Regions from separate parts of the Alteromonas sp. KC3 genome, predicted to be linked through region 2. Evidence: riboswitches for the same ligand, from Rfam matches in the RefSeq annotation. Region 2 holds a riboswitch; the other holds the start of a gene.
The links. A riboswitch is a leader RNA that binds a small molecule or an ion and turns the genes downstream of it on or off. The one in region 2 is predicted to bind thiamine pyrophosphate.
Positions count from the first base shown of each region.

Region 1: it holds a riboswitch for thiamine pyrophosphate, as region 2 does, so the genes downstream of both, thiC (phosphomethylpyrimidine synthase ThiC) here and JN178_RS05500 (TonB-dependent receptor) in region 2, are expected to answer to the same signal.

Region 1 is NZ_AP024235.1:130,006-145,589, forward strand. Features, by position in the region: gene JN178_RS00590 (thiazole synthase) at 1-348, opposite strand, end outside; gene thiS (sulfur carrier protein ThiS) at 353-562, opposite strand; gene JN178_RS00600 (HesA/MoeB/ThiF family protein) at 559-1,305, opposite strand; gene thiE (thiamine phosphate synthase) at 1,295-2,839, opposite strand; gene thiC (phosphomethylpyrimidine synthase ThiC) at 2,836-4,734, opposite strand; TPP riboswitch at 4,941-5,052, opposite strand; gene JN178_RS00615 (heme biosynthesis HemY N-terminal domain-containing protein) at 5,114-6,289, opposite strand; gene JN178_RS00620 (uroporphyrinogen-III C-methyltransferase) at 6,286-7,446, opposite strand; gene JN178_RS00625 (uroporphyrinogen-III synthase) at 7,447-8,187, opposite strand; gene hemC (hydroxymethylbilane synthase) at 8,198-9,136, opposite strand; gene JN178_RS00635 (GGDEF domain-containing protein) at 9,400-10,461, shown strand; gene JN178_RS00640 (alpha/beta hydrolase) at 10,468-11,142, opposite strand; gene gmk (guanylate kinase) at 11,393-12,034, shown strand; gene rpoZ (DNA-directed RNA polymerase subunit omega) at 12,194-12,466, shown strand; gene spoT (bifunctional GTP diphosphokinase/guanosine-3',5'-bis pyrophosphate 3'-pyrophosphohydrolase) at 12,611-14,722, shown strand; gene JN178_RS00660 (RidA family protein) at 14,747-15,133, shown strand; gene trmH (tRNA (guanosine(18)-2'-O)-methyltransferase TrmH) at 15,137-15,584, shown strand, end outside.
Region 2 is NZ_AP024235.1:1,235,792-1,251,375, forward strand. Features, by position in the region: gene JN178_RS05490 (GNAT family N-acetyltransferase) at 1-1,032, opposite strand, end outside; gene JN178_RS05495 (acyl-CoA thioesterase) at 1,093-1,518, shown strand; TPP riboswitch at 1,634-1,739, shown strand; gene JN178_RS05500 (TonB-dependent receptor) at 1,796-3,877, shown strand; gene JN178_RS05505 (YkoF family thiamine/hydroxymethylpyrimidine-binding protein) at 3,893-4,156, shown strand; gene pnuC (nicotinamide riboside transporter PnuC) at 4,156-4,800, shown strand; gene JN178_RS05515 (choline/ethanolamine kinase family protein) at 4,757-5,566, shown strand; tRNA gene JN178_RS05520 (tRNA-Trp) at 5,711-5,787, shown strand; gene JN178_RS05525 (alanine acetyltransferase) at 6,004-6,579, shown strand; gene rimI (ribosomal protein S18-alanine N-acetyltransferase) at 6,585-7,046, shown strand; gene JN178_RS05535 (DMT family transporter) at 7,292-8,218, shown strand; gene JN178_RS05540 (LysR family transcriptional regulator) at 8,225-9,112, opposite strand; gene JN178_RS05545 (MFS transporter) at 9,279-10,469, shown strand; gene JN178_RS05550 (TIGR03571 family LLM class oxidoreductase) at 10,479-11,387, shown strand; gene dkgB (2,5-didehydrogluconate reductase DkgB) at 11,406-12,227, shown strand; gene JN178_RS05560 (alcohol dehydrogenase catalytic domain-containing protein) at 12,293-13,225, shown strand; gene JN178_RS05565 (diguanylate cyclase) at 13,263-15,068, opposite strand; gene prfC (peptide chain release factor 3) at 15,436-15,584, shown strand, end outside.

The DNA.
Region 1 (15,584 bases), 1.1 Mb from region 2:
AGCGGCTTTAAGGGTTTCAATGGGGTCGGGAAGCAAATACCGTTGGTCAGGATGTATTTCTAACTTTATCCACTGACTGCCAATTGCTTCATAGGCGAGTTCTGCAGCAAATATCGCTTCTTGTGCAGTTTTAGCCCCAGAGGTATTTGGCAATAGGGTGACTCCAAGATTGCGTAAAACACTCAGTGTCATGTCTGTACATGTATTGCTGGCTACGCGTTTCATCGCCAGTGTCACAATAGCGCTTTGCGAGGCACTAAGGGCATCTTGCATTGTATCGGGATCACTGAATTTTCCTGTACCAGTAAGCAATCGAGAGGAAAAAGAATGGTTGGCAAGCGTTAACATGATCTCAGCCTCCGGCTACAAGTGTGAATATATCGATGGTGTCACCACAATTTAAGTGGGTTGTTGACCACTCTCGTTTACTGACAATGGTGCTGTTTACCGCAACGGCTGTACCTACGCTGTCGAGTGATTTCAATGCGATAAGCTCGCTTAAAGATATAGGCGCAATAACATTCATGGCCTGACTATTAACGCTGATATGTATTTGAGTCACTGGCAAACCTCGCAATGTGATGAAGGTAAAAGCGAAAACGACTGCATGCTGCCTTGTGCAACATGACAGTTGAGGTAGCGTCCCCATTGGATATCCGCACCGTAGCGTTTAGACAGAAAAAGTAACGCTTGCGCAGCTTGATGGCAGGCGGCCATACCTACCGCAGGTCCAAGCACTCCTTGGCTGATGCAATCCTCTTGAAGAGTAATATGCTCGACTAAGCAGGCATAACAGCCTGTGTTTTTAACCTGTGATGAGATGTTTATTGCTTGCCACGTTACACCGCTAGCACTTGCCGTAAATAACGGGATTGAAGACGCTATACAGGCATGGTTTATTTGCTGGCGCGTGGCAACTGAGTCGGTGCAATCAAGTACGCAAGTCGCATTGCTTAGTAAGGTTGGTAAGTTGTTACTATCAACAAATAAGCTTTTATAATTGCAGGTTGTGTGTGGGTTAACTTTTTTGAGTTCATTGCAAAGCGCTTTGGCTTTAAGCTCGCCCAAGTGCATTTCGTTGTAGGCAATTTGTCGTTGTAGGTTGCTCATGTCGACAACATCACCATCAATTAATGTAATTTTACCTACACCAGCGCCTACCAAGTAGCGTGAGGCAAGCGTACCTAATCCACCAAGACCAATGACCACCACGTGAGACTGCATAATGTTTTGCTGCCCCTGCTCTTCAATTTCGCTAAGCCCGAGTTGTCTGCTGTAGCGCTTTATGTCCTGTTTAGTAAGCAAAGCCTGCCTCCCGCGCCAATGCGTGAAATGCGTCTTTAGGATTGTCGGCTTGTGTAATTGCCGTGACGACAGCAATGCCGTTTACGTGAGTTTGAGCAACAGCGTTAATGCGGGCGCGTGTAATACCCCCTATTGCCACGGTTGGAATGTCTTCGCAAAGTGAAACGTAATTCGCAAGTCGAGATACGCCCTGAGGGCTTGAGGGCATATCCTTCGTGGTGGTAGGAAATATATGACCTAATGCAATGTAAGAGGGTTTTAAGCGTTTGATGCGTTGAATTTCTTCATAGCCATGGGTAGAAATACCTAAGCGCAACCCTGCTTGTTGAATGGCATGCAGATTGGCATTTTCTAAATCTTCTTGGCCCAAATGTACGCCATAAGCGCCCAACGCAATGGCCCATTCCCAATGGTCGTTGATGAACAGCTGACATGACGTATTACTCGTCATATCAATGGCTTGTTTGATTTGGTCGCGAATGGCATCCGGCGGGCCGTGCTTTACTCGCAGCTGTATTATTTTAACACCTGTAGGCAGTAGCTCTTTTAGCCATTCGACACTATCAACCACAGGGTAAATACCCATTTCGCGTTCTATAAGTGGCGCAAAGGGTAAAAGGGAAGACGACTTACTAATCTGTGAAAGCGCACTGGCCGTGTGATTAGTATCAGCGTACACATCGGGAAAAGCACTTGGACATTGAGGAAACCCGATAGTGCGCGCGTTGAAGGTAAGTCCAGGAATTTGTGCACAATACTGACGTACATGATTTACGTACGCAATAGCGAGGGTGAGTGCATCAAGCAAATCATAATGGCGCACAACAAACCCACACAGTGCACTGGCAAGCATGCACCCTGTACCGCGCAACTCGCCATTGCTATTGCGCTTGAGCGCAAATGTTCGCGTGTAATTGGTAGTGACAAATATATCGAACACCTGAGTGCTATTTAAAGTAGCACCTAATGGCTCGGTTAGGTGCCCACCTTTTACAAGAACTGCATGAGCGCCGAAAGTGATGAGCTGCTTAGCGCACGTCAGGGCATCTTCCACACAGGTAATGTCGTCAGTATGTTGTGCAAGCAGGCCAAGCTCTTGAGTATTAGGGGTAACGACATCGACAGTTTGCAGCAACTGCATTATTGCATGGGTACTTAGCTCACTTAATTGACCGCCCGACGAACTGCTAAATACCGGATCCCAAACGACAAAAGGGCGTGCTGCGCCAAGGGCTTGTATACGAGTACACAATAGTTGTGCTTGCTCGTCATTGGCAATAGCCCCAATTTTTATTGCACTGGGCAAGGCATCCTGTGCCAACACTTGCCACTGTGCATTCAAAGCAGATACTTTTGTTAGATCGCGACTTAGCATCACTGTATTTGACTGTACGGTAAGCTGAGTTGTCAGTAAGCAGGCGTGTACATCAAGGTCTGCCAGTGTAATAGCGTCGCGAGAGATGCCCGCACCGCCACTAGAATCAATCCCACCAACACACCACACAACCCGCTTTTTCATTACCGACTGTGTCATGGCAAGTTCACCTTAGTATCTGCCGCATGGTAAAGCGCTGCGCCCGATTGATTAAACGCCTTAGCCATATCCTGCATACCTTGCTGTTTCTCCTCAGCTTGTTTTGCTACATCACGCACTTCTTGCGAAATTTTCATGCTGCAAAACTTGGGGCCGCACATTGAGCAAAAATGCGCAACTTTGCCAGATGCCTGAGGAAGCGTTTCATCGTGATAAGCGCGGGCAGTGTGGGGGTCCAGAGACAAGTTAAATTGGTCTTCCCAGCGAAACTCGAAGCGCGCTTTTGACATGGCGTTGTCCCGTATTTGCGCGCCAGGATGGCCTTTTGCTAAGTCTGCTGCGTGAGCCGCAATTTTGTAGGTAATTAAGCCTTGCTTGACGTCTTCTTTGTTTGGCAACCCCAAGTGCTCTTTTGGCGTGACGTAGCACAGCATGGCGCAGCCATACCATCCAATCATGGCAGCACCAATGCCTGACGTGAAATGATCGTAACCCGGCGCGATGTCTGTGGTAAGTGGGCCAAGGGTATAAAACGGTGCCTCGTGGCAGTGCGTTAACTGCTCTTCCATGTTCGCTTTAATCATGTGCATTGGCACATGCCCTGGGCCTTCAATCATTACTTGAACATCGTATTCCCATGCAATTTTGGTTAGCTCGCCTAACGTGCGCAGTTCTGAAAACTGTGCATCATCGTTTGCATCCGCCACGCTGCCAGGGCGAAGGCCATCGCCAAGAGATAGCGACACGTCGTACTGCGCACAAATCTCACAAATTTCGCGAAAATGTTCATACAAAAAGCTTTGTTTGTGATGGCTCAAGCACCACTTAGCCATAATAGAACCGCCACGCGACACAATGCCCGTTACGCGTTTGGCGGTAAGGTGCACATACTCAAGCAGAACGCCCGCGTGAATAGTAAAGTAGTCTACGCCCTGCTCTGACTGTTCAATAAGTGTGTCTTTAAACATTTCCCAAGTTAAGTCTTCTGCTACGCCATTCACTTTCTCTAGCGCTTGATAGATAGGGACTGTGCCAAGTGGCACGGGGCTGTTACGCAATAGCCATTCACGGGTTTCGTGAATGTTACGGCCGGTAGACAAATCCATAATGGTGTCTGCACCCCAGCGGGTTGACCACACCAGCTTTTCCACTTCTTCTTCAATCGATGAGGTCACCGCGGAGTTGCCAATGTTGGCGTTAATTTTCACCAAAAAATTGCGCCCGATGATCATTGGCTCAAGTTCAGGGTGATTAATGTTGCATGGAATAATGGCACGGCCCGCGGCGACTTCATCTCGCACAAATTCAGGGGTAATAGTCTCTGGTAAGTTGGCGCCAAAGTGTTCGCCTTTGTGCTGTTGCGTTAGCTCTGCTTCTTTAATGGCCTGTCGGCTCATATTCTCTCGAATGGCAATGTATTCCATTTCGGGGGTCACAATACCTTGGCGAGCATAATGCAACTGCGTAACATTCTTGCCTTGCTTGGCTTTCAGTGGTTTACGCTCACGAATAAAGCGGAAATCTTCGGTGAAGATGTCATTTTCTCGTTCTTTAGCGAATGATGATGACACGCCATCCAGTGCAAATGTGTCGTCTCGCTCTGCAATCCATGCTTGGCGAAGTGGTGACAAGCCCTTGTGAACATCAATGGTTTGCGCTGGGTCGCCATACGGCCCGGATGTGTCATAAACAGGAATGGCTGGGTTAGGTTCAAAGAGTGGGTTTTCTTCTGTGCCACCTACCAAACTGTCGTGCTGGTGGATAAGGCGCATAGCCACTTTAATATCATCGCGGCTGCCGGTTTCGTAGTGGCGTGTGGAGTTAGGGTACGCTTCGCCCGCTAGTTCATTGATAAATTGCTGCGCTTGTTGGCGCTGTTCGCGTCGTGTCGACATAGCATTTTGGCCTTAAAGGTTTAGGTTTAAAAATGCTTGTCAGGAGTGAAGGAGAATATAACGCAGGATTGAAGCAAGAAGGTTGTCGCAGTACGTGGCTTTTTGCGCTATGCAACACCAAGGCATCAAGATGCTAAGACATCCAATCCACAGTGACAACGCGTGCTATTACAAAACCACAACAGCACAACAACATTTCTACTTCAGCATTATATTTTCTTGTTCCCTTCGCAGGTATTAGCCTGATCAGGTTCAACGGATCCCGCTTTCGCGGTCTCAGCTTACTGGATATCCAGTGAAGCACTCCGACAAGTAACTTGTTTTTTACTATATATCCAATAAGTAAGTTTTTACAACCCTTGGATATGTGGGGGGTGTATTAACCGGCTGTTTGCTGCCCTTCTTTGTAAAGCTGAAGGGCAGTTGCTGTGTCTTGATTACGTTCGCTTATGGCTGACAACAGCAATAAATCTTCTTTTCGTGCTTTCATTTTGGTCGCTTTTAACAACGCTTTTTCTGCAAGTACGTCGTCACCCGAGTTAAATGCTACTTGGCCAAGTGTTGAATATAACGCCACGTTATCTTCGTCTTGCTTTATCCAGCTTTCCAGTAGGCGTAGTGACGGTGACGAGTCCGGAATGTTCAGTTGCGTGAAAAGTGGGAACAACGCACTATTTAGGCCGCGTTTTTGCCAATCAACCAGTAACTGCTGAGCGTCAGCGTGCATACCTTGGTCGAGCAGTTGCTGAATGTACGCCGCACGATAAGCGTCGTCGTGACGAAGCTTACGGGGTAAATTGTCCCAATAGGTCTTAAGCTCAACGGCACCTTGTTTGCTGGCAATCTCTGCAAACTTCCCTTTTGCGATGCGCTGACTCCACGCAGTGTAATCTTCTTTTGATAGCGCTTTTCGCCAGCTACCTAAGTTATTTTGTAATGTTTGCCACTGTCCTAGTGCTGCAAGTATCTGCGCCTTTAATTGCACAACTTGTCTGTTCTCACGAGACTTGTCATCAAGCTCATCTAATTTCGCAAGCGCAGCTTCGTGTTTGCCATCAACCATGTCGATACGTGCGTGCATCACGGTAGCGGCAAGGGCTGCATTCGCAAACTCGCTAGCTTGTTCTAGGAAATAACGCGCTTTGTCGAAGTCGTTGTTGGCGAAAGCAATTTGAGCAGAGGCTAAATAATTTACGCCTTCAAAGTCACCGTTGGTGGTTTTACTCAATGCTTTTTTAGCAGTTTCAAAGTCACCGGCTGCCATGGCATGCAAGCCATCGTAAAACGCACGCTTTCGCTTGCGCTCTCCCAGTGCACCAAACCATTTATGTGAACCTGTAAATAAGCTTAATGCCCACATGACTAGACGCAACAAGGCATAAGCACCTACTACACCAATAATAAGAAACAGGCTAAAGCTTATCACCGTCATCTCAATTCCCTTGTTGCCAAGGGAAATAAGCACATAGCCTTTATCGCCCAATATCATTGGCCCGACAATCAGCGTAATAATAAATGCGGCAAGGACCGCTAACGCAATCATTAACCATCTCATAGTGCGCTAGCTCCTTGTCCAAACACTTGCTTTACACGGTTATCAAGTAACCCTTCAAGCGGCTTTTGTGCTTTTAACTCTGAAGGAATAGGGCGAGACACGTCGGTATTAAGCAAATTCTGAATTGCGTTAACAAAACCAGTGACTTGGCTAGTCTCTATATCGAATTTTTCGATAAGCAGGGTTTGAGCGTATTGTAGCGATTGATTGTAAAGGCCTGCGTCACCCTTCAACGCAGCCGACTGTGCATGCATTAACTGTAAGCGCAGTTGCTCTTTGAGTAAAAACTGTGCTTCCAGCGACAATACTGGCTCAACCGGGCCCTCAATCGTTTTAATGGTAAATAGGTCGCCTACCAACTTATCCCATACTTTAGCTAAATTGGCTTTCCAATCATCGGTAGATTCAGACAAGGTATTGTCTTGGGCATCCACATCTTGCGGTTTTTCGAAAGTATCTAATGGTAGTTTATCAATTTGTGCAACCATGCCTGTTAGCGCGAGCGCTACCGAGCTAGGTGACACTGGATTTAGCTGTTGAAGCGTTTGAATATCTTCAGCAAGGGCAGCGCGAACGGGTAACACAGATGGGTCGGCCAAAGATTTTAAGCGTTTGTCAGCATTTACTAACAACAAAATGGCAGTGCGGACGTCATTTTCCAACCATAGCTTACGACCAGCCATACGAACGAGGTAATCTGCTTCGGCAATAAGCCAATCTGCAGGTCGTCGACCTTCCATATTCTTAATTTGCTCTAGGGCTGATTCTGCTTGCAGAGCAAGGGTTTCATTTTCCGATTGTAATGCATTGAGTGCATTGTTGAGCGCATTATTGCTCTTGGTAATTTCATCCAGTTTCGCATTCAACTGGTTGCGCTCTTGTACCATTGCGTTAAGGTCGCTGGCATTCTTTTGCTGGGCGTTTAGCGTTTGCTGTTGTGCAGTTTGTTGCTGCATGTAGTACCAATAACCTGCACCGGCCATTGAAAGTAATATCAAAAACAGAATGACAACGACAAACCAAAGTAGCCCGTTACCTGATGATTTGGCTTGCTTGGGCGAAGAAGGCGTATCCGTTTTTGAGTCGATAACCTCTTTTTCGGCGCTAACCGTTACCAACTCATCGCCTTGAGGACGACTCTCATTATTATTGGCCATTTAATACTCCCAGTTATCCTTTACCCAAGCCGTTAAGGCCTGATCGGTAGCGCGTGAACAAACAAACACGCGTTCCACCCCAATGTTCTTCAATGAATTGGCAATGCGCTCACTTACGGTTAACCATGGCAGGGTCAAAAGTGTATTGCCATAGTGCGTAATTAATTGGTTCGCCATTGCTTCGCTTGTAGCGATAATGCCGCTAACGTCGCTAATTTTCCACCGTTTTGTGTAAACTGGACGGGTAAGTTGCTCGCGCTTGTAAACACAAAAGCTGCTCACTTCGATGCCGCGTTGCACCAGTCCTTGCGCAATGGCATCTCGCCCACCTTCACCTTTAATAATACCTACATGTTGGCAATTTGGCTCATTGAGTTGCTGCATTGCCAATATACCTTCTGATGTATGGTCGCAAGGCGTGAGTATTTTCACATTTGGCGTGTGACTAAAAGCCTTGTGTAATTTCTTGGCGGTTGCGTCGCCCACCGCAATCAAGGTTGTCAAATGAGTATCAGTGCTACTTTTTTGCTTTATGCCTTCTACGGTAGCCTCTACGGCATACACGCTGGTTACCACTATGGCATCTAACGCTGTAGTTGAAATGAAATCGCGCGCTGCACGGCTTTCTGAAGGAATGTAAACGATATCTGATGTGGCGACGCCTACCGCATCAATACCCGCGTCTTCAAAAGCACGGGCACTTGTTTTTAATTTTGGCAACGGGCGAGTGAAAAGTAGCATCAAAGGTTCGCTAGTTATACAACGCTTTTAAAATCTCACCAGCACCTTGGGCAAGTAATGCCTCTGCGACTTCAATACCAATGTCATTAGCGCGTTCTCTTGATGCCGTAGCAGAGGCAAATAAAAGCGTTGAACCATCGGGTTTGCCCACCATCCCTGTTAAGGTAAGCGCGTCGCCATCTAGCGTTGCAAAACTACCAATAGGAACCTGACATCCCCCTTCCAGACGTTCATTCATGGCGCGCTCAGCGGTTACACGTGTATGGGTGTCGTCGTGGTTTAAGGCTTGAAGTAGTGCGATAAGCTCATCATCGTCGTTGCGGCACTCAATGCCCACTGCGCCTTGTCCTACCGCTGGCAACGAAATATCGGCAGGCAGTGGCATGCGAATACGCGTTTCCATTTCAAGACGAATTAGGCCCGCAGAAGCGAGAATAATGGCATCGTATTCACCCGCATCCAACTTGGCGAGTCGTGTATTCACGTTGCCGCGCAAGTCTTTAATCACTAAATCAGGGCGGTATTTACTAATTTGACACTGACGGCGCAAGCTTGATGTGCCCACAACGGCCCCTTGAGGAAGTGCATCTATGCTATCGAAATTATTCGAGACAAAAGCGTCAAATGGGTTTTCGCGCTCACAAATGGCATGCAACCCAAACCCATCAGGAAATGCCACTGGAACATCTTTCATAGAGTGCACAGCAATATCCGCTCGCCCTTCAAGCATGGCAATTTCAAGCTCTTTAATAAATAGCCCTTTGCCGCCAATTTTGGCCAATGGTGTATCTAAAATTTTATCGCCCTGAGTACTCATTGGCACCAACTCTACCGTTAGCGAAGGGTAATGCTCTATAAGCTTCGCTTTCACATATTCAGCTTGCCAAAGTGCCAGTGCACTTTTTCTTGTTGCAATGCGAATGGTACGGGTAGTGTTAAGGTGACTCATGGTGATTCCAAACAAATTAAATTTAACAGTTGTGTGTATGCTAGAGCGTGTTGCTTTGGGTTGCAAAAACGTTATGCACTAACTTCGCACTAGTATACCCATTCTAAGGCTTAATGTTTGAAAATACCCATAGTTTTCTGTTTGGAGATACGTCGCAAATCAGTCTATGCTGTGGTGGCAAATTAGTGAATGACTAAGGCTCGGTTTATTCTGAACAAAGACAATGTGTTAAGCAGGCGTGATATTGGGGAGCAGGTGTTGTAATGGAACACTCATCGGTAAGGCAGTTGTTACGGGGTACACAGCAAAATGAGGCGGAAGCGAAACGCAGACGTTTAACGCTGTATTTCATATCGTATGTTGGCGGCACCATAATGGCAATTATGGCGTGGATTAACATCAATGGCGGCGATATGTTGCTCGTGGGCTCGCTCGCAGGTTCTGCTGCTGTTATTTATGCCAACGTAGTACTGTCTCATGTTTTTCCCCGACACGATCTTTTCTACTATGTAGCAGGCATTATCGTTTGCTTTACCATAAACGCATTGGTATATACCGGCGGATTAAACAACACGGGGTTGTACTTTATTTTCCCACTTTTGTTTATTCAAATTATTGTTGTGAGGTATAAACCCGCCATCTTGTACGTGGCCATTACGCTCGGGCTGGCTATTTTAATGCTGTACAACCAAGATAAAATCGCAGCAGAGTATGCACCAGAGCATGTATCGCGTTTTCTTATAGCGACCTTTTGTTTTGTATGTGTGGCTTTTATCGGTGAATACTTCTGGCATCAGAGTCGTCGTGAAATGCTCAAAGAAAACCTTGAGCGCATGCGTCAGGCGAATACTGATCCTCTTACAAAGCTTCCCAATAGACGCTTTCTCGAAGCGGTGTTTTTCGAACGGGCCATGCAAGACCCTGGCAGCTATTTTCCACTCAGTACGGTTGCGGTAGATATTGATCACTTTAAGCGCATAAACGATAAATACGGCCATGATATCGGCGATGAAGTGCTCATTCATTTCTGCGCCCTAATGAAACAAGCTGTACGCAATACGGATGTGGTAGCCCGAACGGGTGGCGAAGAGTTTTTAGTGCTATTTCCTAAAGCCAGTTTAAGCCAGGCAGTAAAGTTAGCCGAAAAGATGCGAGAAACTATTGAAGAGAACCCCTTTGAAAAAGGGGATATTCACCACGCCATTACAGCTAGTTTTGGTGTTGCCACTGCCCTAACAGATAACAACATTCATGCGACATTAAAGCAGGCAGATGACAACCTTTATGCCGCTAAAAATAGCGGCAGAAACAAAGTTGTGGAATAACAGACACTAACTTGCGAGTACTTTCTGTAACCAGGCGCTAATGTCGTTTAACTCTTGCATACACACGTTATGCTGCATGGTGTAGGTTTGCCATGTAGCATTAAATCCATTATCTGACAGCGTTTTAAATGCAGCGTTACCCATAAATACTGGTACCACTTCATCTTGATCGCCGTGTGCCATCATTATAGGCGTGGCACGGTTAGTGTCAGTTGCTTCGCTCGCAAGCAATGACGGTTCACACATGTATGTTGACAGTGCCAGTACGCCAGCGAACTGTTGTGAAAAGCGCGGGGCAAGATGCAACGCAATCACGCCGCCTTGAGAGAAGCCAGCGAGTACAATTCGGTTTGCTGGAATGCCACTATCAATTTGCGCTTGAATTAATTGCTCTACTTGGTCTGCTGATTCTTTCACGCCCGTTAAATCGGCACGACTGTTAAAGTCGAGTGACTTAATGTCATACCACGCTCGCATGCGCATACCATTATTGATGGTGATAGGTCGCTCCGGGGCATGGGGGAAAATAAATTTAACCGCCATACTATCAGGTAAGCGAAGTTCAGGGACGATAGGGGCAAATCCGTGACCAGAGTCACCAAGCCCATGTAGCCAGATAACGCAGGCATCAGGCGTAGCCGCGGGGTTTATTTCTACGCACGGCAGAAGTTGCTGGGTCATTCTAGTATATCCTGTTTGGTCTTGTTGCTTGTTGGCTAGAGCGCATAAGCGCAAAAGCGCTGTAAGGTTTATTATTATCTTTATTGTCACATTACAGTGAATGTGTATTTGTAGCTAAACACTATTACGCAATCTAGTGTCGCGTTTGAGCGCTTATGTCGCTTAATACAATCGTTATTACTGCAGTGCGCTTACCTATGCTATCATTGCGGTTTGAAATCACCATACTTTGACAGAATTTTAATACCCTATGGCTTCACTACTCGGTAATTTGTTCATTCTTGCTGCACCTTCCGGTGCTGGCAAATCTAGTCTTATTAAAGCGTTAATGGAAAAGTACGAGGGCAGTACTACCTCGCCAATGCAGGTGTCTGTGTCTCATACTACGCGTCAACCTCGTCCGGGCGAGGAAGACGGCGTACACTATCACTTTGTAAGTCGTGAACAGTTTGAAGCCCTTATCGAGCAGGGAGTTTTCTTCGAGTATGCTGAAGTATTTGGCAATTACTACGGTACGTCGCGCGTTACAATTGAACAAACGCTACACCGTGGTATTGATGTATTTTTAGACATTGATTGGCAAGGCGCGCGCCAAGTGAAAGAACTGATGCCAGATACATGTGGTATTTTTATTTTGCCCCCCTCGCTAGATGTTCTAGAGCAGCGTTTAAATAATCGCGGCCAAGATAGCGATGAGGTGATTGCGGGCAGAATGTCACAAGCGGTAGCGGAAATGTCACACTTTAACGAGTTTGACCATGTGATTGTCAATGATGACTTTGCCACTGCGCTTAGCGATCTTGAAGCCATCGTAACAGCTCAGCGACTAAGAACCGTTAAACAACAAATGCGTCATCAGCCTTTATTGGACGAATTGCTCGGTAGCGCGTAAGCTTGCAATAGCAAATACGTGTTTTAAACCAATAGCGTGCGATCAGTGCGATCGCGCTGTGTTAATTTCACACAAAACGCTAGGATCGCGAGGTACAACCATGTATACTACGCGGCCGTTTTTTGAATAACTTGCTCAACCTAATTTTCGGAGAAATACATGGCTCGCGTAACTGTAGAAGATGCCGTAGATAAAATTGGTAACCGCTTTGACCTAGTGCTTGTTGCTGCACGCCGTGCACGTCAAATTGCCACTGAAGGCAAAGATCCTATGGTTGACGTTCAAAACGATAAGCCAACTGTAACTGCACTTCGCGAAATCGAAGAAGGCTTAGTGACTGCTGCTACGCTTGAGCAAGCAGAGCTTCAAGCACAAGAACAGCAAGAACATGCTGAATTTGCGTCAGTAGCAAATATTCTATCTGATCAGTAAAACATGCCCTTTAGGGCTGTTTACGAGTAATTTAGCGCCAGTGCTTTGAAAAAAGCACTGGCGCTTTACTTTTGGCGTATTGGCTTATAGCACAATAAAACGTATTCTTAGGGTTGTAACGTTATATAAGGGTCACGCTGCACTGTGTATTTGTTTGAAGGTTTAAAGCAGAAAGTTGTTGAGTATTTACCAGCCGAACGGGTTCAGCTGGTACAAGATGCTTTTGTTTTGGCGCAAGAAGCCCACGACGGCCAAATGCGTTCAAGTGGTGACCCCTATATTACACACCCTGTTGCGGTGGCGGGTATTCTCGCCGATATGCATTTAGACCATGAAACTATCATGGCTGCGTTACTTCACGATGTTATTGAAGATACCCACTACGACAAAGACGACTTAGCTGAGGCGTTTGGCGATACTGTTGCCGAGCTTGTGGAAGGGGTAAGTAAGCTCGATAAGTTAGCGTTTAGCACTAAGCAAGAGGCGCAGGCTGAAAACTTCCGTAAAATGATGATGGCCATGGTGCAAGATATTCGCGTTATCTTGATCAAGCTGGCCGACCGTACGCACAATATGCGCACGTTGGGTTCGCTTCGCCCCGATAAACGCCGTCGTATTGCCCTTGAAACGCTGGAAATATACGCGCCCATTGCACACCGTTTGGGTATTCACGATATTAAAAACGAGCTGGAAGACCTAGGTTTTCAAGCCATGTACCCCATGCGTCACCGTGCACTAAAATCAGCGGTGCGCCAGGCTCGCGGTAATCGAAAAGAGATTATCGAAAACATTAGGCAAGAACTGAATACACGCCTTGAAGCCTACGAAATTGAATCAAACGTGCTTGGCCGCGAAAAGCACCTGTATTCCATTTACCGTAAAATGAAAAACAAAGAACTGATGTTCAATGAGGTAATGGATATATACGCGTTTCGCATTGTGGTGTCATCAGTTGATAACTGCTACCGCGCATTGGGCGCGATGCACGGCCTGTACAAGCCTATCGAAAACCGTTTTAAAGACTATATTGCCATTCCACGTACCAACGGCTATCAGTCGCTTCACACTTCATTGATTGGTCCACACGGTATCCCTGTTGAAATTCAAATTCGTACGCAGGAAATGGATCAAATGGCGGACAAAGGCGTTGCGGCACACTGGTTGTATAAAGAACCTGGTGATAACGGCACTACCGCACAATTACGCGCGCGTAAGTGGATGCAAAGCTTATTGGAACTGCAGCAGTCGGCCAGTTCATCGTTTGAATTTATCGAATCGGTTAAAACCGACCTGTTCCCTGACGAAATTTATGTGTTTACGCCAGATGGCCGTATTATTGAACTGCCAATGGGCGCCACGGCCGTTGATTTTGCTTATGCTGTTCACTCTGATGTGGGCAATACCTGTGTGGGCGTGCGCGTAGAGCGCAGAAACTTTAGCTTGAGTAAGCCACTAGAAAATGGTCAAACGGTAGAAATTATTACGTCACCGAAAGCTAAGCCAAATGCTAACTGGCTTAACTTTGTGGTGAGCGCACGGGCGCGAACACGTATTCGCCAGTATCTGCGCAAACAGCATTCTCAAGAAGCGGTGAACATGGGTAATCGCCTATTGCGTCATGCACTGGGTGCCGTGAAGCTAGACGATATACCACAAGACGATATCGACCGCGTTGTAGCAGAAACTAAACACGATAGCTTTGATGATTTATTAGTAGATATTGGGCTTGGTAATGAGCTAAGCGCTATCGTAGCACGCCGCCTACTAGGTGAAAGCACAACAGACTTGTCAGACAAAAAAGGCAATGTGGCTATTCGTGGCACAGAGGGCTTGTTGGTGCACTACTCACGTTGTTGTCACCCAATACCTGACGACGAAATTGTGGCGGTACTTAGCCCAGGGCGCGGTATGACTATTCATCAAACCGGCTGTAACAATATTCGCAAGCTTGCCAGAGAAGAACCCCAACGCGTGCTGCCTATGCAGTGGGATGATGAGCCACAAGGCGAGTTCAAAGCGTCGCTTCGCATTGAATTGATTAATCACCAAGGAACACTGGCAACATTAACGAACACTATTTCAGGGTGCGATTCCAATATCATTGGTCTGCAAACTGAAGAAAAAGAGAGTAATATCTACTTTATTGACCTAGAGCTGACCACGCATAACCGTGTGCACTTGGCCCGTGTAATGAAAAAAATTCGCACCATGCCAGAGGTTCAAAAAGTGTCTCGTCATAGTCAGTCTCGACACTAAGTTTAACCATTTTTAGGAACTATTATGTCTAAGTCTATTATTCAGACCGATAAGGCACCTGCTGCTATTGGTACATACAGCCAAGCGGCTAAAGCGGGCACTACAGTATATCTTTCTGGCCAAATTCCTTTGGTGCCTGAAACCATGGAAATGGTTTCAGACGAATTCGAAGCGCAAGCTGTTCAGGTTTTTGAAAACATCAAAGCGGTATGTGCTGCTGCGGGCGGAACAACAAATGACTTGGTGAAAGTGAACATCTTTTTAACCGATTTAGGTCACTTTACCACGGTAAATGAAATAATGAGCCGCTACTTCAACAAGCCTTATCCTGCACGTGCTGCTGTTCAGGTTTCTGCACTGCCAAAAGGCGCGCAAATTGAAATCGATGGCGTGATGGAATTGCCGGAGTAAGTCATGTCACCTGAGCGTTACCAGCGAATTAGAGATGTGCTGGAAAGAAGACAAACCGATTTAACGGTTTGTCTTGAAAATGTGCACAAGCCACATAATGTATCGGCCGTTGTGCGCACCTGCGACGCGGTGGGTATTCATCGCGTTCACACCGTGTGGGAACAGAAATATCAGTTTCGTCGTGGCACGGCGATGGGCAGTCAGCAATGGGTGCGTCAAACCAACCACGATAATATCAGCGATGCCATGTCTGCATTGAAAGGGCAGGGTATGCAAGTGCTTGTAACGCACTTGTCTGACAGCGCAGTGGATTTTCGCGATATTGATTACACTAAACCTACTGCCATTTTGTTTGGCCAAGAAAAGTACGGTGCCACTGATGAAGCTATTGCAATGGCTGATCAGGACATTGTTATTCCCATGATGGGCATGGTGCAATCGCTGAATGTGT
Region 2 (15,584 bases):
TCCTTCAGAGTCTTCTGCTTTAGAGGAAAGAAGTGTAGGCAATAGTTTTTGTACAAACCCGTTACCACTGCCTTCATAGCCTTGCAATGTAGTGCTCAAAATCCAATTTTGATGAGAGCCGATTATAGTTTTGAGTAAGGGGAGGGGAAAAGAAGCGGCTTCATCAACAATGATGAAGTCAGTATGCTGTGACAATTGAGCCGTCAGTTGTTCGTTATCAGGAGCGACCCATTTAAGTTCACCTTGGTTATAGTGAATGTGATGATTGCCAATATACGCCACGCCAAGTTGCTTAGTCGCGAATTTAAATATTTGGGCGACGTTATCGGATAAGCTACTGGTAAGTAAAATACGCTTTCCTTGGCGCACCAATTCACTGGCAACAATCCCAAGTAGCGATGATTTTCCCCTACCGCGTGGTGCTGTAACAAGAGCACGACAAGGTTTTGATTGGTCAAATGTGGTCAATTCATTAAATCCACGCGCTTGCTCGTCAGATGCAAAAATCTGCTTATCATAGTTACAGTTATCTAGCGCGGGTATGAGAGGCTGGCGCAGTGTCGGAAGATGTAACTGTGAATCGCTGTAAATTGCTACCTCAGCATTACTCTTAAGTTTTTCCACTATGCGCGCTATATAGCTACTGTAGGTTAGCGTATAGCCGTGGGATAAAGAGGACGTTTTAACTTTGCTAGGCCATTGCTTTAGGTCGGGGCAAATCAGAACAAGGCAACCACCGTGTTTAATGGTGCCCGCTATTGCCATCATATCTCCAGCGGAAAACGATTTTTGGCAATCAAAAAATGCAATATCACACTCAGTGCCAAGTACATGCTTTCGGGTCTTGCTATCGCCAAATTGCGCGATGGTTATTGGTTGTGGGGCTAATGCAATTAATGCTTTGCAAGACGAATCGCAAAATGGCTCTGTACCGCTTATCACGAGTATACGTCTGTGATAACGAGGCGTAGTGCCGTGAGCGTATTCGAGAAAAGGAGTAAATAACCAATCGGCTAATTGTTGTAACGCCATGAAAGTGTTTTTTCGGTATAATTAAGTGACTATAGTAGCGATTTATTAAGAGGAATTCGAATGCGCTTTCTTTCTCGGCGTTTAGTTATGCCAAATGATCTCAATTATGCCAACTCCTTATTTGGTGGCCGCGCGTTGGAATGGATTGACGAAGAAGCCGCAATTTGGGCAATTTGCCAGCTTGAAACCAACTGTTTGGTGACCAAGCATATAGGTGAAATAAGTTTTGAGTCTCCAGCATTGCAGGGGGATATTGTTGAGTTTGGGCTTGAGACAAAAGCGGTTGGTCGCACGTCTATTACCGTAAGCTGTTTGGTGCGCAATAAGGCAACGAAGAAAACAATCTGTTTTGCTGATGATATTGTGTTTGTAAAAGTAGACCCAGAAACCCGTCAGCCCACCGCGCACGGCAAAACGCTGGAAGGACTTAAAGCACAAACCGATGACGAGGTTAGAAAACTCAACCTGAATATTGAAGAAAGTTAAGTTTGAATAACTTAGATATTTATTAAATAGTACTTAACGTTATCTTCGCTTGACGGCGTTTACCCAACTGGTAGACTCCGCCTAGTTGGTAAGCCATACGCTTAAGTATGTACTTACATATGCCAAGGGGTGTCCGTGTTTCGGTCTGAGATCCACAATGTGTGGGAACCCTTAAACCTGATCCGGATAATACCGGCGTAGGGATGGTTCACAATATAGCCTTATCACCTGCCGTTAAAGCCGGATCTTTTTTCTTAAAACAAGAACAAGAGATCCCATGTACAAATCATTTTTCACTCTTTCTTTACTCGCCAGTTCAGTGGCTGCTTATGCTCAAAATACCAATGAAGTTAGCGAGCAAGCACAAGATATCGAACGTGTTGTGGTAACGGGTGACTTTCGTCAGACTACACTTGACCAATTGAGCGCAAGCGCAACTATTTTAGGCGAAGCGCGTTTACGCAGTAGACAGCCTTCCCACATCGATAGCGTACTAAATACAGTTCCCAATGTTAACTTTGCCGCAGGTGCGTCTCGCGGTCGCTTCGTTCAAATTCGTGGAATTGGTGAGCGCAGTCAGTTTGCTGAGCCCATCAATCCGTCGGTTAGTTTTATTGTCGATGAATTTGATTTTTCTGGTCTGGCGGCAGCAGGCATTATTTTTGACACCAAACAGTTAGAAGTCTATCGCGGCCCGCAAGCTACTTTATACGGTACTGGTGCGCTAGCAGGGGCTGTAAAACTAACTAGTAATGAAGTACGCAGTAACGCGCCAAGCTATGTTGAGGCGCGCGCTGGAAACAAAGGTAGTTACCGTATTGAAGGTGCAACGGGTAACGATATTAATCAAGACTGGGGTTATCGCGTTGCGCTAGTACACAATCGCAGTGACGGATTTGTTGAAAATACCTTTTTAAATCGCGATGACACCAATAATATTGATGAAACTGCTCTGCGCTTTGCATTGGAAGGTGAATTAGACGATACCACCACATTGGCGGTAACTTATCGTTGGTACGACATCGACAATGGGTACGATGCATTTTCTTTAGATAATGACAACAAAACCCGTTCTGATGAGCCAGGTTTTGACGAACATCAGACACATGCGATAAGCGCCCGCAGTACAACACGCACTGCCAAAGGCGATCTTATTCTGATTGCTACGCATGCTTCCCATAATATTGCCTATGGCTATGACGAAGATTGGACGTTCACAGGTTTTCACCCGTGGGGCTATACATCATTTGACGCCTACTATCGCGATGTAGACACCCAAACAGGAGAAATACGATTTGTATCCTCACCTGAAGCGGCACTATTTGATGGGAAAACTGACTGGACAGTAGGCGCGTTCTACAAAAATTCACAAGAGCAGTTATTGCGTCAGTACACGTACCTTAGTAACGACTATGCAAGTGAGTACACGCCAACAACAACGGCTTTGTATCTTCAAACCGCAACTCAGCTACAAGATAATCTTACCTTGGTTGCGGGAATTCGCGCAGAAAACTACGATTTTGAATTTGCCGACAATAACGGGCTAACACGTGATTTCGATACCACAATGTTAGGCGGTAAGGTGGCTCTCCAATACACAATGGGTGACCATTTTTACTATGCTAGTGTGTCGCGTGGCTTCAAAGGGGCTGGATTTAACCCTGATAATCGTGTGAACGACGACCAGCGTTTCTTCGATGAAGAGTACAACTGGAACTACGAGTTAGGTGTGAAGGGGCCACTCTTAACATCAAACCTTACTGCACGCGCCGCAGTATTCTTCATGGATAGAACCGACACACAAGTTAGCGACTTTGATGTTATTACTCGTGATGATGGTACTGCTGGATTTGTTGATATTATTGATAACGCAGACTTAGGTACAAATAAAGGCGCAGAACTAGAGCTTAATTGGTTAGCCAATGATGCGTGGCAGGTCAGTGCCAGCGTGGGGTATTTAAGTGCTACATTTGAAGGTTACACCCTAGCAGATGGCACAGAAATACAAGAGCAGCGACAAGCGCAAGCGCCTAAGTGGACTGCTAATGTATTCAGTGAGTATGCCTTTACCGATACTTTATTGTGGCGTGTTGATATGGACTTTAAGAGTGAGTACCGATTCTCTGACGGACATGATGTAACGGCACCGAGTACAGCGCTGTTTAATTCAGAAATTGTGATGCTATCAGGGAATTGGCAAACGTCTTTGTGGGTGCAAAATGCATTTGACCGTGAATATTACACCAGAGGCTTTGGTGGGTTTAGCAACGATCCACGCGACGAATATGCGTTTAACGAGCCGTACTACCAAATTGGCAATGGACGACAGTTTGGCGTAACAGCGAAATACGCTTTTTAATAAGAGGGTTTTGGTATGCAAGTTATGGTCGAGTTGTCGTTATACCCTTTGGTAAATGAATACATTCCGCCAATTCAATCGTTCATCGATAGATTGAACAGTTACGCTGAGCTATCTGTGTCAACGAGTTCAACGAGTACACAAGTTACCGGAGAGTATGCTGATGTAATGGGTATACTAGGTACTGAAATGCAGCGAACGCATGAAGAAGTTGGTCAGGCTATATTTGTTGCCAAATTCCTTAACTTCGACGCCATGCAGGCAAGAAAGTCATCATAATGGGTGACTTTCTTTCAATATTTGTTGAGCAAATTACCACCACGTCACCTTTGGAATGGTGCGCGGTGGTATTGGCCATGGCCTATGTGTTTTTGGCAGCCAAGCAAAGTAGTTGGTGCTGGCTGTGTGCATTTATTAGCACAGCGATTTACACGTGGTTATTTTGGCAAGTTACTTTACCGTTTCAGGCCGCGTTAAACTTTTTCTATATGGTGATGGCGGGGTATGGTTATTATCAATGGTCAAAAGGTGGTCAAAATGGCGAGGCAAAACCCATTCGCTTTTGGCCGTGGTGGGTGCACGCTATCATCGTCCCTACTATGCTCTGTGCTGCTTGGGTAATGTCTGAAGTCGCCACGTCTCAGTTTAACAGTGAACATCTTCTTTTAGATGCAAGTATTAATTTACTGAGTGTGATTACCACGTTTATGGTGGCACACAAAATACTGCAAAATTGGGTATACTGGTTCTTTATTAACATTGCGTCTGCTTATTTGTATTTACAGGTAGGTTATGCACTTTCTGCTTGCTTGTTTTTGGGCTATGTTGGGTTTTCCGTTTTCGGCTATGTCCAATGGCGAGTAGAGTATAAGGAGCAACGTGGACACATCGACTATTCTGGCGCAGCTTCACAACGCATTTAACTTAAGCAGCGACGTGGTTCTCTCGCGTCATCCATCTGGTGCGGTAAATCATGTTTATCGTCTGCAAGACAAAACGCAACACATTGACTACGCAGTAAAGTGGTTAGGTGATGACAATTTTAGTGGCGTTAACCGCACGCATCAGTTTGTGTTACAACAACAGCTGTGCCAAGTAGATATTGCGCCAAAGCCCATTTGGTTGAGCGACGATGAGCGTATTTGGGTAGAGTATTGGCATCCAAATACGCGATTGGCTCAGCGCAACCCTGAAACTCTGGCAAATGTGTTGGCGCGTATTCATCAGCTACCTGTTACCGCACGTCCGTTAAACCTTGCCGCCAGATGGCAGCACTACTTGCACGTTGCAAGTTTGTCTGAGGGCGATGCGTTGTATGACCGAGCAACGGCACTTAGAAGCGCAGTTTTGCGTAGTGAGCAGGTCGATGAAGACCTGGTGTTGTGTCACAACGATTTGTTATACAGTCACGTATTGTGTCGAGAAGGCAATACGCCGGTGGTTATCGATTGGGAATATTCAGCGATGGGTAACCGTTATTTTGATTTGGCTAGCTGTTGTTTGATTAACGAGCTCGACGATGCAACGAGTAATAAGCTTGTCAGTTGCTATGCGGATATCCTTTCTATTTCACACGGTGAAGCAAAGGAAAAATTTAGTCTTCACAAAGACATTGTTAGCACAACCAATGCACTTTGGTTCGAGGCGCTTTCTGAATCAACACCGAATGAGCTGCTAGCCGAAATCTAATGGCATGTTTACACCATTTATTTTCCAATTGGCGTGAATTAGTCTGAAAAAACATCGCATTGCATGTTAATTGAGCATGTGATGCGTTAGGGCGACAAAAAGGCTTTACCTTTTAGATGTCATCCGTATAATGCACAGCGCGCTAGGGGTGTAGTTCGAATTGGTAGAACAGCGGTCTCCAAAACCGATGGTTGGGGGTTCGAGTCCCTCCACCCCTGCCACTTTTCCCTATTGTCGTTTCTAGGCAAACATCTACCAAAAGCATATTTAGTATCTTCACTGTCACTTTAATCAAACAACAGTTCTGGCATTACATCGTCGGATGTCTGCAGCGTCGACAGTTAAAAAACGGTAGACTTATCATTCGGGCTAAAGCTATTTAATGTCAGCAAAACATCACGTAAACTTACAGGTCTTAACTTACTAGCGTGAAATCTATGTCACTGTCTCCTTATCAACAAGCTATTTTACAAGAGATGGGCATTCCAGTTTGGGTGCCGAAAGCTGTATATGAAGCAAAGCTTGAAGAAACAGGGGCCCGTGCAACTGATAGCTCTACCAATGCTCATCACTCTGCAATGCCTGCACAAAGCAAACCGATAACACAAGAGCAAAAACAGTCAAGGCTGGCTCAGTTACGCGCGCAAATGGGATCTGAATCGAGCAAAGCAGATGATAAAAGCATTACAAAACCAGCTCACGCTATTCAACAAGCAAATCAGCCTGCTACGAGCACACCGCAAGCTGCGCCTTTCTCGTTACCTGATTCGCCTGAAGGGCTGCCGTTAAGTGCTGAGCAGACCAAGAAATGCGCTAAGTGGCTCGATGATCTACGGTTAGCCTGCGTGCAACTGGGTTTACCGTCTGAGTTAGCAAGCAAAGTGATGATAAGCAAAACCCTAGCGGTCGATGAGCAAGCAATTATTTTGCCTGCTGAACCACTGTCGTTAACCCCTTCACAAAAGCGCGCCCTGTGGCTAGCGCTAACTACCGTCGCAAAAACACAGAGTTAGCAGCCTTGAATATTCAACTTGTTACTGCAGACACACCAGCTGCATTGATTGAACGTGGTCATGCCATTCACGTACAAGCTCAGTTTTCGCCGTGGAAACTCAGCACATTCGCTGACTGTTTTACCCCACCTTATTATGGTTTATTTGCCCTTGATGAAAACGAGCTTGTTGGGTATGCCATTGTGCTTGAGGTACTTGATGAAGCCACATTAATGGATATTGCCGTCGTACAGCATTGCCGAGGAAGGGGCGTGGGAAAGGCATTGCTTCAGCGCGTGCTTGATAAGGTGAAAGCGCGCAGTATGCGTGAGGTGTGGTTAGAGGTAAGAGAGAGTAACCTTGCTGCAATTCATTTATATGAAACACACGGTTTTGAACACATAGAATTGCGTAAAAACTACTATCCTACTGAAAATGGGAAAGAAAATGCTGCGATCATGAAATGGCCAAATCTTGCTATGGCGTAGTTGTGTTAGTGTAAATTCAGTAAGATTTGGTGTTGTCGTCAGTAGTGTAATCTTTTCTTTCCATTTTGCTTAATCAAACTTGACCAATTGGTCAATAAATCGCAACAAATTACGTCTCTTGCGGTTTCAATCCTGCCTCATTTCACTTATATTTGCGCCCTCTTAAAGTCTTGCCATGCTTGCAGTGTGTCAACAAGGCTTACGTTTTTCTCCAACGCAGAGGCGTGTCTCAGGGCGACGAATAAATGTCTACAACATCATTGATAGAAAAAGAGCAATCGAAAGGCATTAAAATGCTTTTAGTTGCGGTATTGTGCCTAGGACTCAATTGGCCCGGTATGAAAGTGGGCTTGGAAATTGTAGGCCCGGTTTGGATGGTGTGTTTACGCTTTTTGTTGAGCTTACCTGTGCTTGCGTTATTTGTACTTATAACCAAGAAACGTCTACCTCGCCTAAATAGAAAAGACCGCTCCGTGGTGTTCGTCGTCGCGTTTTTCCAGTTTATCTTGTCTATGGGCCTGATTACCGTGTCGTTGCAATTTATTCCTGCTGGGACCGCGAGTATCCTTATCTATACAACACCGCTTTGGATGTTGTTAATTGATACATTGTGGTATCGACAAAAGCCGCCCTCAAAGCGACTTATCCTCACTGGTATATCAACCATTGGATGCGCAATGATCTTGTTTGCGTCGGGTGAGCCAGGCGCGTGGCTGCCGCTTTTTGGCATGTTGTTGGCGTCTGCGTTATGGGCTGTGGCTATTCGCAGAGTGTCTTTTCACAAGTGGCAGGGCAGCGTAATTGAAGCGGTTTTTTGGCAGTTTTCTATCGCTGGCATGGCGATGCTTGGTTTGGCACTTATTTTCGAACCTACGCCTGACTTTCTTAACTATGGTTGGCAAGATTGGTTACTACTAACATACATTGGCCCAGTCGCAACTGGTCTAGGTTTCGGATTAATGGTCGCTGCTGGCCCTAAACTAGCGCCAGACAAAATTGTGCTTATTAGCACGTTAACGCCTATTGTAGGCTATGTGAGCTCTGTGGTTATTTTGGGCGAGACGCTACTACCTATGGTTGTCGCAGGTGCTGTTTTGATGATAGCGGCACTCATTGTTAATGGCTTGCCGCACACCACCCTGAAGAGGATTTTAGGTAAAGGCCGAGGCTAAACGTTCTTAAAGTATAAGTCTCGGCTGAATGAAGTCGAGAAATGCCGATATACGAGAAGATACCGCGCTGTTTCTGTAGTACACCGCCTGTACTGATTCCCGTCGATTCGGCGACACTAGGTCATTTTCAAAAATAGGTACTAGTGATCCGTTCTCAATATCGCGATACACCATAAAATGAGACAACAAGGCAATGCCCTGTCCCGCAAGGCACAAATGGCGAATAGTTTCTCCACTGGATGCATGTAAGTGATAGCGCAACTCCACATCTTGTTTTAACGGCCAGCGATTAAGCTTTGGTGAGTCGCTAAAACCAATTAGCTTATGTTGAGCTAAATTACTGACATCCCCAACCGCCGGGCGCGCTTTTAAGTAGTCAGGGCTAGCCACAATATGCAACTTGCTTTTACCCAGTTTGCGAGCATGCAAGTTTGAGTCACTCAAATCGCCTATACGTATAGCGATATCCGTTTTGTGTTCCAATAAATCAATAATACTGTCGTGGCTGGTAATATCGAGTGCGATATCGGGGTAGGTTTCGCTAAATGCCTTTACCAGTGGGGCTAGCTGGTGAAGCACAAAAGGGCTTGCGGCATCGACACGTAGTTTTCCTGACGGTGCACGCTTAAGCAGTCGTAGCGCTTCTTCGCCTTTTTCCAACTTGTTGAGGCCGTCTCGCGCATAGCGTAAAAACATTTCTCCTTCTTCTGTCAGTTCTAACCTGCGTGTGGTTCGATTTAACAGTGTTGCTTCTAAAGTACTTTCTAAACGTGTAACTGCGCGGCTCACTTTGGCAACCTGTTGATTCAACAAGTTTGCTGCGCTCGAAAAGCTCCCGGTATCGACAACGGTAAGAAAGGCTTCTAAGTCTTCGGTTTTTGCTTTTACAGGCATAGCGTTCTCTAATATTTTCAAAAATCACAAAAGTATTTTGTCATTAGTGCTGTTTTTTGCAAATAAAAATAACCTCACATTGTATGCACTTGTTAAACACCCTAGGAACGTATGCTTCTATTTTCACTACAGCGTACGTTCACTTTAACTTTTGTGAGGATAAACAATGCCTATTGCATTATTTGCATTAACGTTAAGTGCGTTTGCTATTGGTACCACTGAGTTTGTCATAGTGGGGTTAGTACCCACTATAGCGACAGACCTTGGCGTTACATTACCCAGTGCGGGTTTACTTGTAAGCTTGTACGCTGTCGGTGTCGCCGTTGGTGCACCAGTGCTTACTGCACTTACTGGAAAGTGGAACAGAAAACACGTTTTACTCAGCCTGATGGCGCTGTTCGTGGCAGGCAACATGTTGGCGTGGCAAGCACCAAGCTATGAAAGCCTTATTGTGGCTAGGATACTAACAGGGCTCGCCCACGGCGTATTCTTTTCTATCGGCTCAACCATTGCCACCGGTCTGGTTGCAAAAGAAAAAGAAGCCAGTGCTATTGCTATCATGTTTACAGGTTTAACAGTTGCACTAGTTACGGGTGTGCCGCTTGGCACCTGGATTGGTCAAAGCTTTGGCTGGAGAGCCACATTTTTAGTGGTTTCAGCGTTGGGCACAATTGCACTTATTGGCAGTGCGCTATTGGTGCCAAACAATTTAAAACAAAGTAAGCCTGCAAGCTTAAGTGAGCAAATGAAAGTGCTGATTCAGCCTCGTCTTGTGCTGGTCTATCTCATGACGATTTTAGGCTACGGCGGCACATTTACCGCGTTTACGTATTTAGCGCCTATTTTGCAAGAAGAAGCTGGCTTTGCTCCGTCGGCAATAAGTTTAATCATGCTCGTGTACGGCGTGTCTGTTGCAGTCGGTAACATTTATGGTGGCAAATTGGCTGACAAAAAAGGCCCAATTCGCGCACTAACCATCATTTTCTCTGCACTTGCCGTTATCTTATTCGCGTTAACTTTCACCATGGGAAGCAAAATAGCCGCTGTGATCACAGTATTGGTATGGGGCGCTTTTGCATTTGGTAATGTGCCAGGCCTTCAAGTTTACGTAGTGCAGCTGGCTGAGAAGTTTACACCTAATGCAGTGGACGTTGCCTCAGGTCTAAACATTGCGGCGTTTAATATTGGTATTGCTGTGGGGTCTATATTAGGCGGCGCCATTGTAGATGGCATGACACTGTCTGACACCGCGTGGATAGGTGCGCTTATATCCGTTGCTGCACTGGTCGTAACACGCTATAGCGGCCACTTAGATAAGCGCGCGCTAGCGAACGTTAAAAACGCTACAAACGCCTAAGGAGCTATGATGAGTACAACCTTTGACAAACTGTCACAGCACGTATTTTCCATTGGCGTTGAGTTGCCATTAGACAATGATTGGGCGCATTTTGATGCGACAAAAGGTACGCCATTTGGCGTACCGGATATAAGTAAGCATCACGAGCGTATTCAGCTAGCTGATAAGCTGGGTTTTAAAGCCGCATGGGTGCGTGATGTACCCATTTATGACCCAAATTTCGGTGATGCTGCACAAGTATTCGAAACCTTTAGCTATCTTGGGTATTTGGCCGGCATAACAAAAAATATTTTGTTGGGAACCGCGGCGGTTGTGCTACCGCTTCGCCAACCATGGTTGGTAAAAAAAGCTGCTGCGACGGTACAACATCTAAGTAATGACCGCCTAATACTTGGTGTGGCAAGTGGCGATAGGCCTTCAGAATATCCGTTATTCGGTGTCGATTTCGATACTAGAGGTGAGCAGTTTAGGCAAGCGCTCGACATTGTAAAAAGTGGTAATGACCGGTTGAGTAACGGCATGGTGCTTCTACCAGAAGTCGCGCAGCCTCCATTATATGTAGCAGGTCTTGCCCAGCAAAATCCGCAGTGGGTTGGTGAAAATATGGATGGCTGGTTGGCATATCCGGGTACCCCAAATGATCACGTTAAACGCGTTGCTCTGTGGCGCAGTGTTGCAGGTAATAAGCCCTATGTCAGTTTTATTCACTTAAACTTGTTAGAAGACGACGAAGCGCCGATAAAACGCCATAGATTTGGGGTTGAAACCGGCGTAAATGGGCTTATCAAAGAACTACACGCGATGAAGGACGCGGGCGTTAACCACATAGGCTTACATTTTAGGCGTAATACACATTCTGTAGACGCTGCCATGCAGCGCATTGCGCAACACGTATTTCCCCATTTTCACGACAAATAATTTTCAAAAGGAGGCTTCATGCCAACAGTAACTCAATCATCAGCTATTCCCTCGCTAGGTGTAGGCACCTTTCGTCTCAAAGATGATGAAGCGTACAACTCGGTGACAATGGCGCTAGATGTAGGCTTCAGGCATATCGATACGGCGCAAATTTACGGTAATGAAGAGGCCGTAGGGCGTGCCATAAAGGACAGTAGCGTGCCTCGTGAAGATATTTATGTTACGACAAAAGTATGGAACGACAAGCTTAACAAGGCAGGTTTCATAGACAGTGTGAAAGAAAGCTTGGCTAAGCTTCAACTTTCTTACGTCGACTTGCTCCTCATTCATTGGCCATCACCGGAAAACGGAGAATCGATGGAAGAATATCTTGGCGAATTACGACGTGCCAAAGAGCTAGGGTTAACAAAAGCTATTGGCATATCTAATTTTACGGTAGCCCAAACTGAACAGGCTGTGCGTATTTTGGGCGATGGTGAAATTGCTACAAACCAAGTAGAGGTTCACCCATATTTAACCAACGAGAAAGTACGTCAGGCGTGTGAGAAGCTGGGTATTACTGTAACTGGGTATATGCCATTTGCAGTAGGAAAAGTGCTAAAAGATGACACCATTAATGCAATTGCTGACAAGCATGGTGTAACCGCTGCCGAAGTGGTTGTGGCATGGGAGCTCGCGCATGGTTTAGTTACTATCCCATCTTCTACAAAGCTTAAAAACTTGGAAATCAACTTCAATGCCTTATCACTGACCTTAGATACTGAAGACATTGCGAAGATTGATGCATTGGACTGTGGCGATCGCCAAGCTGCTCCTGATTTCTCACCGCAATGGGACTAAGGGAAAGCGGGGTTTTGCTATCGACATTTAGTGCAAACGAATTGCAATATTCTGCGAGGAAAGTTATGCAAGCTAACATTTGGCAGTTTGACAAAGCAGGAATGCCACTTGTCAAATCTACAAAAACATTACCATCGCCGGGAGCTGGGCGCATTATTGTGCGCAATTATGCAATTGGCGTTAATCCTGTGGATTGGAAATTTATAGACGATAACCCTCGCAATTGGCAACAGGGTCATGTGCCTGGCGTAGACGGTGCGGGTATCGTTGTTGCTGTAGGTGAAGGTGTTGATGAAGGATTATTAGGAAAGCGCGTAGCCTATCATCATAGTCTTGGTGAAGACGGAAGCTTTGCCGACCATACGTCTTTATACGCTAACCGCGTTGTGGAAATTCCTGAGAGTGTTGATTTTGCACTTGCAGCAGCAATGCCGTGCCCTATGCTTACCGCGTGGCAAGCTTTTAGCAAAGTCCCTTTAAGAGAGGGCGCTGATGTGTTGGTCACGGGGATGGGAGCAGTTAACAAGCTACTTGTTCAACTATTGTCGACCGCCGGCTTTAATGTGCATGTTATTTCGGCAAGCTTCGCTAAAGCGCAAGCTGAAGCAATGGGCGTGAAAAGTGTGTTTCGCAATGCGCCTAAAGACCAAACATTTTATGCACTGTTCGATGCAAACGGCCCTGAATATGCTAAAACGCTTGTGCCATTACTTGAGGCCAACGGCCATGTGGTAAGCATTTTGGGCAGAATAGAAGACCCGGTTGATGCGCCTTTCACACGCACTATCTCGTACCATGAGATTGCGCTCGGCGCGCTGCACGACTATGGCGATGCTTTACAATGGCAACGTCTTATGCGAGATGGCGAAGCCTTGCTTAACAGCGTTGCTGAACAGTCGATAATTGTTGAGATCCCTACCATCTTTGAATTTGAAAAGCTTAATGAAGCGCTTCAGTTTTCAAAGCAGGAAAAACGCAAAGCGGTGGTTACGGTTTAGCGCTTCGCCAGACCTATGGGGTCAGACTAACCGTTTTTTACGCTCCAATAATCAGATTGCGCCCTTTGTCTTTTGCACGATAAAGGGCGCTGTCTGCACGCCTAAAGGTATCTACAATATTTTCTGCATTACTGCAGTGTGCCCAGCCAATACTTACGCCTACATGCTTACCTTCAACGTCATTTATCACAAGGGAGTTAATTGTTTTGTGGACTTTTTGAAGCTGCGATAAGAAGTGCTCATGCTCTTGGGTAGCGTTTTCAGCAGTTTGCGAAACCGGTGCTTTTCCTTGTGACGGGTGTTTAGGCTCAGCCGTAGGCTTATCAATACGTTGCACTATGGCAAATTCTTCGCCGCCATATCGGCCAGCAATTTGATTGTCATTGTTCAAAGGGGCCAATGTTTTAGCAACGGCCTTCAGCACAATGTCGCCCGTCTCGTGACCATAGGTATCGTTAATATTTTTAAAATGATCTAGGTCGAGCAGGGCAATGAATAACTCAGTGGCGTTTTCGTTGTCTGAAGCAAAGCTTTCATCGACGAAAAAGTCGATACTTCTTCGGTTAGGTAGGCCGGTCAGCGCATCGTAAGAGGCAAGTTTAGCCAATACGTCATTTGTTTTTTCTAACTCGAGTGTTCGCTGTTTGACTAACTGTTCTAGTTTTGCCGCTTGTTGCGCTTTGGTTTGAGCTGCCACTTTTTGCGCGTCTCTTTCTCTTTGTACAACGTTAACCATATAGCGCGTGGTAAGGGCGACAATGAACAAACACGTTAGCACAACCCCAGACATAAAGGTGGCTACAGGGTCTAACTGTATGTCCACATCAAATAAAGCCACAATGATAAGGAAAAAGGTGCTGAGTGTTACCGGAAACATAGCGCAAGCCAGCCATTTTGCGCGGTCAGAGCCCCGACGATGCTCGACAGTAATAACGATTACAGCGACAACGATAAACAAAAAGAAAAGTAAAACGGGAAGTCTTAGTGCCAAGTCGAGTCCGACGGTTTGCCATACGATAATGCCAATTATGGGGAGCGAGAAGCAGAATTGCTTTACCCATGTTGAACCGAAAACGTGGTGTCCTTCTCTCGCTAAGCTGGCAAATACCACCCAAAATGAAGAAAGCAAAACGGCATAAATACTTATCGCGTAACTAATATCATTCAAACTTGGATATTGCGGCCATAACAATTCAAAGGCGTATCCAAACACGCGAAAAAACCAAAACGTCGTTGCAAAAATAAAGGTCGCAAAGCTCAAAAAAACAAGATTTCGGCTAGCGACAAACCCTAACAGGCACAACACGGTAAGTAATGCCATAGCACCAAAAAATGCCATATCCCGCTGAATAGTATTCACATACATATTGGTAAAATATTCAGGCGTGCCTACAACAAAAGAATAGCGTAGGATTTCTCCTGCCATATACCCTTGTATCTTAGCGGTTTCCATCTCGTTGAGTAAGATTGGAAAGTGATAGTTTGAAACGTGAATTTCTCTGGATGTAAAAGGGTAAGCGTCACCTGTCTTCCATACCTTCTCACCACTTTGTACTACCAATGTTTTCATTGCTGGAAAACCAATACTGAACCATACGGGAATGGCGTCTTTTGTGGTGTTTTTGATGTTGACGCGAAAATGCAGGTATTGATGTGCTTGTCTATCAAGCGATGAGGCATCTTTTACCCAATGAAGATCGTCTGAAGAGGGAGAGTCGCTTAGTGCAAACTCCATATGGTCATTTAATGGAAGGGAAGTATTAACTGGATTGAAATTGACTGCGGCTGCCGCGCTTTTGCAAAAGAGCAATAGCGTAATAAGCAAAAACCAACTTCTTGTCATGCAACGTCCTTGTTTGAACCTTTAGTCACTACAGTGATTTTTAACCACAACTTCATTGGCTCACTATATCACAACACAAGTGCCAAGCTAGAGGCGCTTGTCAACTGAAAACGTGAAAGCGTATTTGTTGAAATGGTTGAGTGGATTAAATAACGTATTTTGCTCGATAAAGATGACAAAGTTTCTTGCCAATTCGCTCTACTGTTACGCGTTGTAAAATGCTAAAATCCGCGCCAATAAATTCCATGCCGTATCAAGCGTTTTATCGCAACAGTAGATTTGCGCGGAAAAGCCATGCTTATCCGTTACAAAACGCGCCTGCAAATACGTTGTTTGCAGAGATAATAGATAACGAAGATAAGTATTGATGTCAGATAAAAAGCTGTTAGAAGAGATTAAAAAGCGACGTACGTTCGCGATTATATCGCACCCCGATGCGGGTAAAACCACCATTACTGAAAAGGTATTGTTGTTCGGACGCGCGTTACAAACTGCCGGCACCGTGAAGGGCAAAAA